DNA from 2 places in the Lysinibacillus sp. FSL H8-0500 genome. Region 1 is predicted to be linked to the other one. Evidence: riboswitches for the same ligand, from Rfam matches in the RefSeq annotation. Region 1 holds a riboswitch; the other holds the start of a gene.

Region 1 (4,643 bases):
TTTACAGTGTATAACTCTCCATTAACAGAAGCGGGTGTAGTAGGCTTTGAATATGGCTATAACTTAGAAAACAGCCATGTGCTAACAGTTTGGGAAGCACAATTTGGTGACTTTGCGAACATGGCTCAAGTGATGTTTGATAACTTTATTTCAGGGGCACGCGCAAAATGGGGTCAAAAATCTGGCTTAGTTATTCTATTACCGCATGGTTATGAAGGGCAAGGTCCAGAGCACTCCTCAAGCCGTATGGAACGCTATTTACAAATGTCAGCAGAAAATAACTGGTTCGTGGCAAACTGTTCAAATGCGGGCAACTACTACCATTTATTACGTCGTCAAGCAGCGTTACTAGGTACAGAAGGGGTACGTCCACTTGTAGTTGTATCACCAAAATCATTATTACGTCATCCATTAGCAGCAGCGAGTGCTGAGCAATTAGCAGATGGTTCATTCCAAGAAGTGATTGAACAACCGGGCTTAGGCACTAAACCAGAGGCTGTAGAGCGCATTGTTTTAGGTACAGGTAAAGTAATGATTGATTTAGCAGATCGTGTGAAAGACGGAGAAGGCTTTGATCACCTGCATATTATTCGTGTGGAACAACTTTACCCATTCCCAAAAGAGCAAGTTGCTGGTATCATTGCTAAGTATCCTAATGTTAAGGAAATCGTATGGGTACAAGAAGAACCTAAAAACCAAGGTACATGGAATTATGCATTAGAAACATTATATGAACTTTCAGCAGGTAAAAAGCTCCGCTATGTAGGACGTCCTGCAATGAGCTCTACTTCTGAAGGGGATGCAGATTCTCATAAAGCAGCACAAGCAGCATTGATTGAAGCAGCAGTTGCTGAGCCAGTAAAGGTTAAATAATCATATATTAATTTTTGACAGCTGGGCTACTTGCCTAGGCAGTAGCCCTTTTATGTGCAGAATGCACGTTAATCAAAGGAGGAAATAAAAGTGGCTGAAATTAAAGTCCCTGAATTAGCAGAATCGATTACAGAAGGTAGTATCGCACAGTGGGTAAAAAAAGTGGGCGATCGCGTTGAAAAAGGTGAATTCATCGTTGAACTTGAAACAGATAAAGTAAACGCTGAAATCATTTCTGAAGAAGCAGGTGTATTAACACAAATTTTAGCTGAAGAAGGCGATACTGTACTAGTTGGTCAAGTGATCGCAGTAGTAGAAGCAGGCGAAGGTGCAGCATCTACACCAGCAGCGGCTCCAGCTGAAGCAACGCCAGCTCCAGTAGCGCCACAAGCAGCACCTGCACCAGTTGCAGCAGCTCCAGTAGTAGAAGAAACATCTGGTGAGCGTGTGATCGCATCTCCAGCAGCGCGTAAACTGGCACGTGAAAAAGGCATTGATCTTGCAGCGGTATCTCCAGTAGACCCACAAGGTCGTGTACGTGTGCAAGATGTAGCAGCACATGGTACAGCACCTGCACCAGTTGCGGCGGCTCCAGCAGCACCAAAAGCAGCATCTCCAGCAGTTGATGAATCACGTGTAACTGTAGAAAAAATGAGTCGTCGTCGTCAAACAATTGCGAAACGTTTACTTGAAGTAAAACAATCTACAGCAATGCTAACAACATTTAACGAAGTAGATATGACGAATGTAATGGCTTTACGTTCTCGTAAAAAGGACCAATTCTTCGAGTCAACAGGCTCTAAACTTGGTTTCATGTCATTCTTCACAAAAGCAGTTGTAGCAGCACTGAAAAAATACCCATATGTGAACGCTCAAATCGTTGGTGATGAAATTCACTTAAACAACTTCTATGATATCGGTGTAGCTGTATCAACAGAAGAAGGCTTAGTCGTACCAGTTGTTCGTGATGCAGACCGTAAAAACTTTGCTGAAATTGAAGATTCAATTGCTGATTTAGCGAAAAAAGCACGCGATAAAAAATTAGGCTTAGCAGATTTACAAGGCGGTTCATTCACAATTACAAATGGTGGTGTCTTTGGTTCATTAATGTCTACACCAATCATGAATGGTACACAAGCTGCTATCCTAGGTATGCACACAATTAAAAAACGCCCAGTAGAAGTGAATGGTGAAGTTGAAATTCGCCCAATGATGTACTTAGCACTTTCTTATGACCACCGTATTATCGATGGTAAAGATTCTGTAGGCTTCCTTAAAACTGTTAAAGAATTACTTGAAAACCCAGAAGATTTATTATTAAATTCATAATGCCCTTGTGGCTAAAACAACCCTGCTGATGTCACTTAGCAGGGTTGTTGTTTTGAGCAAAGTTGTTTATTCATAAATAAATAGCAGATCTATTTTACGATAAACTCTATAAGCATGAAGCAAGCAACCTCTAAAAAAGAAGGTCTAAAAGTCATTGGAAATATCAAATGCTTATATCTTTTTACATATAGATGACTTTTTTTTTATTAAAAATTTATTGAATTTAGAGGGATTCTCACTAAAAATAGATTGCTATAAGTTGGATAGAGAAAGTATAAACACCTAATATTGTCATTAGTCAGAAAAATGATAAAATTACCTTGACGAATAGATACATTTTATAGTAGTATCTAAGTAGCAATTAAATAGACAAACCTCACTGTTGTCAATAAGTGAGGTAGAGGCGCGATATTTATTAGTTCATTGCTGAGTACAAGCAAGCGAAGACGCAATGAAGAAGGAAATATCGCCGAAGTATAAAAGGAGCTCGTACTTTTATGCTGGGTCTGCAGTGAATAAGTGCAGGACTGTCCTAGTAAAATGATTTCCAGATTTACTAGGTTGTGCTATCTCGGAAATATGGAAATTATAGTGAGGATTTGGGCAACTGTTATAAAAGGTAAGACCTAAGTTCAAATACTTAGGTCTTTTTTAGTACAGTTGTTTTATTTTTTGACAGAAAAGGGGAGCTTTGCATGAAAAGAAAATGGTTGTTACTAATGATCTCGATCATGACGGCAATTGTGCTAGCTGCATGTGGCACTAGCGACAAAAAAGAAGAGGGATCAGGTGATGCTGGAGCTGATAGTGAAGAAGGTGGCGGTGAATTCCGCATCGGCATGGAGGCTGGTTATCCACCATTCAACTGGACACAGCAAGGTGATGCCAATGGTGCAGTAAAAATTGCCGATAATGCAGAATATGCAGGTGGCTATGATGTACAAATGGCGAAAAAAATCGCTGAAGGTTTAGGTAAAGAGTTAGTCATTGTTAAAATGGAATGGGACGGTCTAGTGCCAGCTCTACAGTCTAATAAAATTGATGCCATTATCGCAGGTATGTCGCCAACTGAAGAGCGTAAGCAAACAATTGATTTTACAGAAAACTATTACACATCTGATTTTGTGATCGTTGTGAAAAAAGGCAGTGAATTTGAAAAGGCAACATCAATTCAAGATTTCTCAGGTGCTAAAATTACATCACAATTAAATACATCAAACTATAATGTTATTGATCAAATTGAGGGTGTAGAGAAGCAAACAGCGATGGAAAACTTCCCAGCAATGCGTGTTGCTTTAGAGGCTGGTAAAATTGATGGCTATGTAGCAGAGCGTCCAGAGGGTATTTCTGCTGCTGCAGCGAACGATAAATTCTCATATGTTTCATTTGAAGAAAATAAAGGCTTTGAAACAGATCTTTCAAACACATCTATTGCTGTAGGCTTACGCAAAGATGATGCAAATCTCGATAAAATCAATGAAATCCTACAAGGTATTTCTGAAGATGAGCGTCAGCAAATTATGGAAGATGCAATTAAGCAGCAACCAGCAGCACAATAATAACATTGCACGGACTAGTTATTGGTCCGTGCACTATCATTTCATCATTATTAAAATGAGAACCTCTCTACATAATGATACAGTTCTAGCCATCATAGAATACTAGAACAAAAAAGATATACACAAGCAACACCCGCTTGTTAGGAGGATCATCATGAGTCTTGAATGGATACTTTCAATTATTGAAAACAACTGGCAAATGTTTTTACGAGGTGCGTATTATACATTACTAATTTCGATTATTAGTACAATTATTGGTGCATTTATCGGATTTTTCATTGGAATTATGCATACGATTCCTGTTCGTAAAAAGAATTTGAAATTTTATAGTTTAAAGCTTATTAATTTTATACTAACATGCTATGTTGAATTTTTCCGTGGTACACCAATGATTGTACAGGCGATGGTTGTCTATTACGGATTAGATATTGCATTTGGTATTGATATGCACTTTATCACAGCAGGGATTGTTGTTGTTTCACTGAACACAGGTGCTTATATGGCAGAAATTGTGCGTGGCGGAATTGTGTCGATTGATAAAGGTCAATACGAAGCGGCATCAGCGGTTGGGATGAACCATGTTAAAATTATGTTCTATGTTGTCTTGCCACAAGTTGCACGTAATATACTGCCAGCAACTGGGAACCAATTAATTATGAATATTAAGGATACGGCTGTTTTAAATGTGATTGGGGTAACGGAGCTATTCTTCCAAACAAAATCAATTGCAGGAAATAATTTCCGCTATTTTGAGTCATTCTTTGTGGCATGTGTGCTTTATTTCGTCATGACATTTACCGCATCTCGCATTCTTCTATATGTTGAAAAACGTTTGGATGGACCTGATGCCTATCAAAAAGAACAAAAGGAAGCTATATAGGG
Region 2 (4,643 bases), 960 kb from region 1:
CTTGAAGAAATGGATGCTGAAGGAAGTGCCGCTAAAATTGTAAAAGTAGATGTAGACAACAACCAAGGAACAGCAGCACAGTATCAAATCATGTCGATCCCATCTTTACTATTATTTAAAGATGGCGAACTAGTTGATAAAACTGTAGGCTTCCAACCGAAAGAAGCTTTAGAGGCATTTATCACAAAGCATGCGTAATAAATGAAGTTTACAAAAGTCGAACCATCTATAGATGTGTTCGGCTTTTTTTCGTTATAATAAAGAGAAACAACAGACGGATTGATGAGAGAAAAATGAGTCACTCTTAATGGAAATTAGCTTTGTTATGGTGAAAATACGTCTATTTAGAAAAGACATTTTATGAATAGAGGGGGAGGCAGGCAATTGAATGATTTAATAAAACGCAAGCTTGAGATTTTACCAGATCAGCCTGGCTGCTATTTGATGAAGGATCGGCAGGGAATGATTATTTATGTTGGGAAAGCAAAAATACTGAAAAACCGTGTGCGCTCCTATTTTACAGGTACACATGAGGGGAAGACGCAAAGGCTTGTTGGTGAAATTGAGGACTTTGACTATATTGTGACATCTTCAAATATTGAAGCACTTATTTTAGAGCTGAATCTTATTAAATTACATGACCCTAAGTACAATGTGATGCTAACGGATGATAAAACCTATCCCTATTTAAAAATTACCAATGAAAAATATCCTCGTCTACTGACGACGCGTAAGGTAAAAAAAGATAAGGCGAAATATTTTGGTCCCTATCCAAATGCCTATGCAGCCAATGAAACGAAAAAGCTACTAGATCGCTTGTATCCATTACGAAAATGTGTGCAATTACCCTCTAAAGTTTGCTTATATTATCATATGAACCAATGTTTAGCACCGTGTGTCAAAGACATTGAGCAGCAAGTTTACCAAGAGATGATTGAGGATATAACGAAATTTTTAAATGGCGGTGTTGAGGCTGTTAAAAAGGAGCTTGAAACGAAAATGCTTGCAGCTGCTGAAAATTTAGAGTTTGAGCGGGCAAAGGAGTTCAGAGATCAAATAGCACATATTGAAACAGTGATGCAAAAGCAAAAAATTGTGTCAAATGATACAACAAATCGTGATATCTTTGGCTATGCGGTTGAGAAAGGTTGGATGTGTGTTCAGGTGTTCTTTGTGCGACAAGGAAAACTTATTGAACGTGATGTCTCGATTTTTCCAATTTATCGAGAGGCAGAGGAAGAATTTTTAACATTTGTTGGACGCTTTTATGAAAAGCCAGAGCATATTAAGCCAAAGGAAATTTTTATTCCACAGGCGATTGATGCAGCTATTTTAACAGAATTATTAGCGATTAAAGTATTAACGCCAAAGCGAGGGCAAAAAAAGGAGCTTGTTGAGCTTGCAACCAAAAATGCTGAAATTGCAGTAGCAGCAAAATTCCAGCTGATTGAACGTCAGGAGGAACGAACAATCGGTGCATGTGAGGCACTTGGGGAAGCAATGGGCATCTCTGCGCCACTGCGGATTGAAGCCTTTGATAATAGCCATATGCATGGAACCGATGCCGTTTCTGCCATGGTGGTGTTTGTCGATGGTAAACCTGCTAAAAAGGAATATCGTAAATACAAAACACGTACAGCTGCCAAGCATGATGATTATGGAGCGATGCAGGAGGTAATACGTCGTCGCTATACACGTGTTTTAAAGGAAGGCTTGCCGTTCCCAGATTTAGTGTTAATTGATGGTGGGAAGGGACAAATGGAAGTGGCTCGGGAAGTATTAGAGGATGAGCTTGGGCTTGTTATACCAATTGCAGGTTTAGCAAAGGACGATAAGCATAATACATCCCAGCTACTGTTTGGCGATCCACCAGAAGTGATTGCCCTAAAGCGAACAAGTGATGGCTTTTACTTGCTACAGCGTATTCAAGATGAGGTGCACCGCTTTGCCATTACTTTCTTGCGTCAACAGCATGAGAAACATGCTATTCAATCGGTGCTTGACCATATTGAGGGTGTAGGACCAAAACGAAAGCAGCAATTGTTAAAGCATTTTGGTTCAGTAAAAAAAATTCGCGAGGCTAGTGAGCTTGCTTTACAGGAGGCTGGGATGCCAGCTAATCTAGCAAGCAATATTTATGCCTATTTTCAGCAACAATCATTGTCAACGGAATAAACATATGCTAAGGTTATGGATACAAAGGCTAGACAAATTAAATACTTCACTATTGAAGTGATGATAGAGGTGCAAGGTTCAAAAGTAATGCGATTGAGGATGAACAAATCCTAGGATATTGTGTGAAAGGGGAGCTTGCCGAAGTACAGCATTGTTGTTTCCATTGTTGTACTGGTTTTGCATTTAAGAGATGTAAGACTGTCGATTCTAAACGTTTCGGAGAGCTATCACACATGGGCAAATTACCTTGATTGTACATGTTACTAGCAGCTTTCACGTTATGTGGAGGCTGCTTTTAGTTTTCCAAAAAACAGAGAGGGGAATAAAAAATGGCTAGAATTGTTATGAAATTCGGAGGGGCTGTTTTAGCCTCCACTGAACAAATTCAAGAAATGGCTCAAAAGGCTATTGTCGAAAAGGATAGAGGGCTGGATGTGGTGGTAGTAGTTGCAGGCATGGGGCAAGCTGCAAATGAGATGAAAAGAATGGTTCAGCATTTAACAGATGAAGTATCGAAGCGAGAGCTAGCTGTACTTATGTCAACTTGCTCGCAGCAATCAAGTGCTTTATTAGCTATTGCCCTACAAGAAGCTGGATATGGTGCAGTGGCATTAACAGGATGGCAAGCAGGTATTCATACAGATAGTATGTATAGTCATGCACGTATTGACTATTTAGATGCTAGCCGCATTGAAGAACATTTTACACAAGGCGATATTGTAGTTGTTGCTGGAGAACAGGGCATTGACGATATGGATAATGTAACAACGCTTGGCAAGGGAGGCGCTGAAACAGCCGCTGTTGCGCTGGCTGTAGCATTGGATGCAGAACGTGTTGATATTTATACAAATGTTGATGGTGTTTATACAGCAGACCCTCGTTATGTCCCAAAGGCTCAACAGCTTCAAGAAATTTCCTATGATGAAATGCTGGAGTTAGCCAATTTAGGATCACATATTATTCATCCACGCGCTGTGGAGTTAGCCAAGAAATTTCAAATGCCGGTGATTATACGCGCTAGCAGAGGAGAATCAGTTGGTACTTTATTGAAGGAGGAAGTGGAGATGGAGAAAAATTTAGTTGTACGAGGTGTAGCCTTTGAATCCGATATTATTCGTTTAACAGTTGGGTATGATGCCTATTCCGATGCTTCATTGGCGGATATATTTACAGTGCTTGCAGAAAATCGCATCAATGTAGATATTATTGTACAAGCCATTATTGATGGGTTAAAACCGACTGTGTCCTTTTCCATTTTAAAAGAGGAGTTTGCGGAAGCATTACGTGTTTTAGAGGATAGTAAATTATCACTAGGCTTTAGTTTTGCAGATTTTGAAATTGGACTAGCAAAAGTGTCCATTATTGGTTCAGGTATGGCATCTAATCCTGGCGTGGCTGCTCGGATGTTTGATCGCTTACGCCGTGAAAATATCCCTGTCAAAATGGTTAGCACATCTGAAATCAAAGTATCGGTTGTTGTACCACAGGATGATATGATTCAGGCAGCAAATGCATTGCATAATGAATTTAATTTAGAACAAGCGATTCACATATAATAATAGTAGAAACCGTATTTTTATGTACTAGGTATGATCCAAAATAATTTGCAAGAAAAAAGAGGGTGTTCTCAAAATCATTTGAGAGACCCTCTTTTCGTTACTCTGTCGGAATTGTCTGGATGATACGTTCCTTCACATCCCATTTTACCGTAAACATAATATACTGCTGCTTTTCACGCTTTTCATCATAGCATTCTGTTAGATAGCCATTTGCCAATTGGATTTGCTCAGCTATAAATCCTGCCTCTAGTCTAAAGCTACGCTGCTTAATTTGCAATAATTCAGGATCATTTGTCAAGTGGAAAATGCGCCCGTCCTTTGATTCCTTGATTAGCTCTAATGTACCCCAACAGGCATCTGCGAAAAATGCGATTAGCTCGCCTTGCGTCTTACAGGGAAACTTACGTGCAAGATCCTTACCAGCCCAATAAAGGACATCATCTTCATGTTTACCAAGTACAGAAGATAAAATGTGATCGCGAATAATTTCATAGCCAAATGATGAGATTGTAGGAGATGGAGTATTTAACATGAATATCCTTCTTTCTTAGAATTTTCTTAAAACTTAATGTGAATAAAGTAAAAATAGATTTTTCGAGAAAAAACAACGCATTATGTACTAGATTAATTCCTTAATAAGCGCTATGAAAAACGCCGAGCAACCTTGACGCTTGTAGCTCTTGAGAGTACAATAAACATGTCATAATATTGTACCATGATGAAATACACAGTCAATGAAGTATCATTTACAAAATGATGACTTCTTTTGTTGTGCTATTTTAAGTACTAAGGGGGGTAATAGTCTTGTCGAAAGATCGAGAGTTTTTATGGCGCCGCTTACATTCTCTACTTGGGGTCATTCCAGTAGGTTTGTTCTTGGTGTTCCACTTGTCATTGAACTTCACTGCT

The links. A riboswitch is a leader RNA that binds a small molecule or an ion and turns the genes downstream of it on or off. The one in region 1 is predicted to bind lysine.
Region 2: it holds a riboswitch for lysine, as region 1 does, so the genes downstream of both, MHB44_RS16110 (aspartate kinase) here and MHB44_RS11610 (transporter substrate-binding domain-containing protein) in region 1, are expected to answer to the same signal.

The regions. Positions count from the first base shown of each region.
Region 1 covers NZ_CP150292.1:2,427,898-2,432,540, reverse strand. The annotation lists gene MHB44_RS11620 (2-oxoglutarate dehydrogenase E1 component) at 1-873, shown strand, start outside; gene odhB (2-oxoglutarate dehydrogenase complex dihydrolipoyllysine-residue succinyltransferase) at 964-2,202, shown strand; lysine riboswitch at 2,593-2,779, shown strand; gene MHB44_RS11610 (transporter substrate-binding domain-containing protein) at 2,898-3,761, shown strand; gene MHB44_RS11605 (amino acid ABC transporter permease) at 3,916-4,641, shown strand.
Region 2 covers NZ_CP150292.1:3,390,579-3,395,221, reverse strand. The annotation lists gene trxA (thioredoxin) at 1-198, shown strand, start outside; gene uvrC (excinuclease ABC subunit UvrC) at 385-2,175, shown strand; lysine riboswitch at 2,232-2,410, shown strand; gene MHB44_RS16110 (aspartate kinase) at 2,505-3,731, shown strand; gene MHB44_RS16105 (YslB family protein) at 3,832-4,266, opposite strand; gene MHB44_RS16100 (succinate dehydrogenase cytochrome b558 subunit) at 4,539-4,643, shown strand, end outside.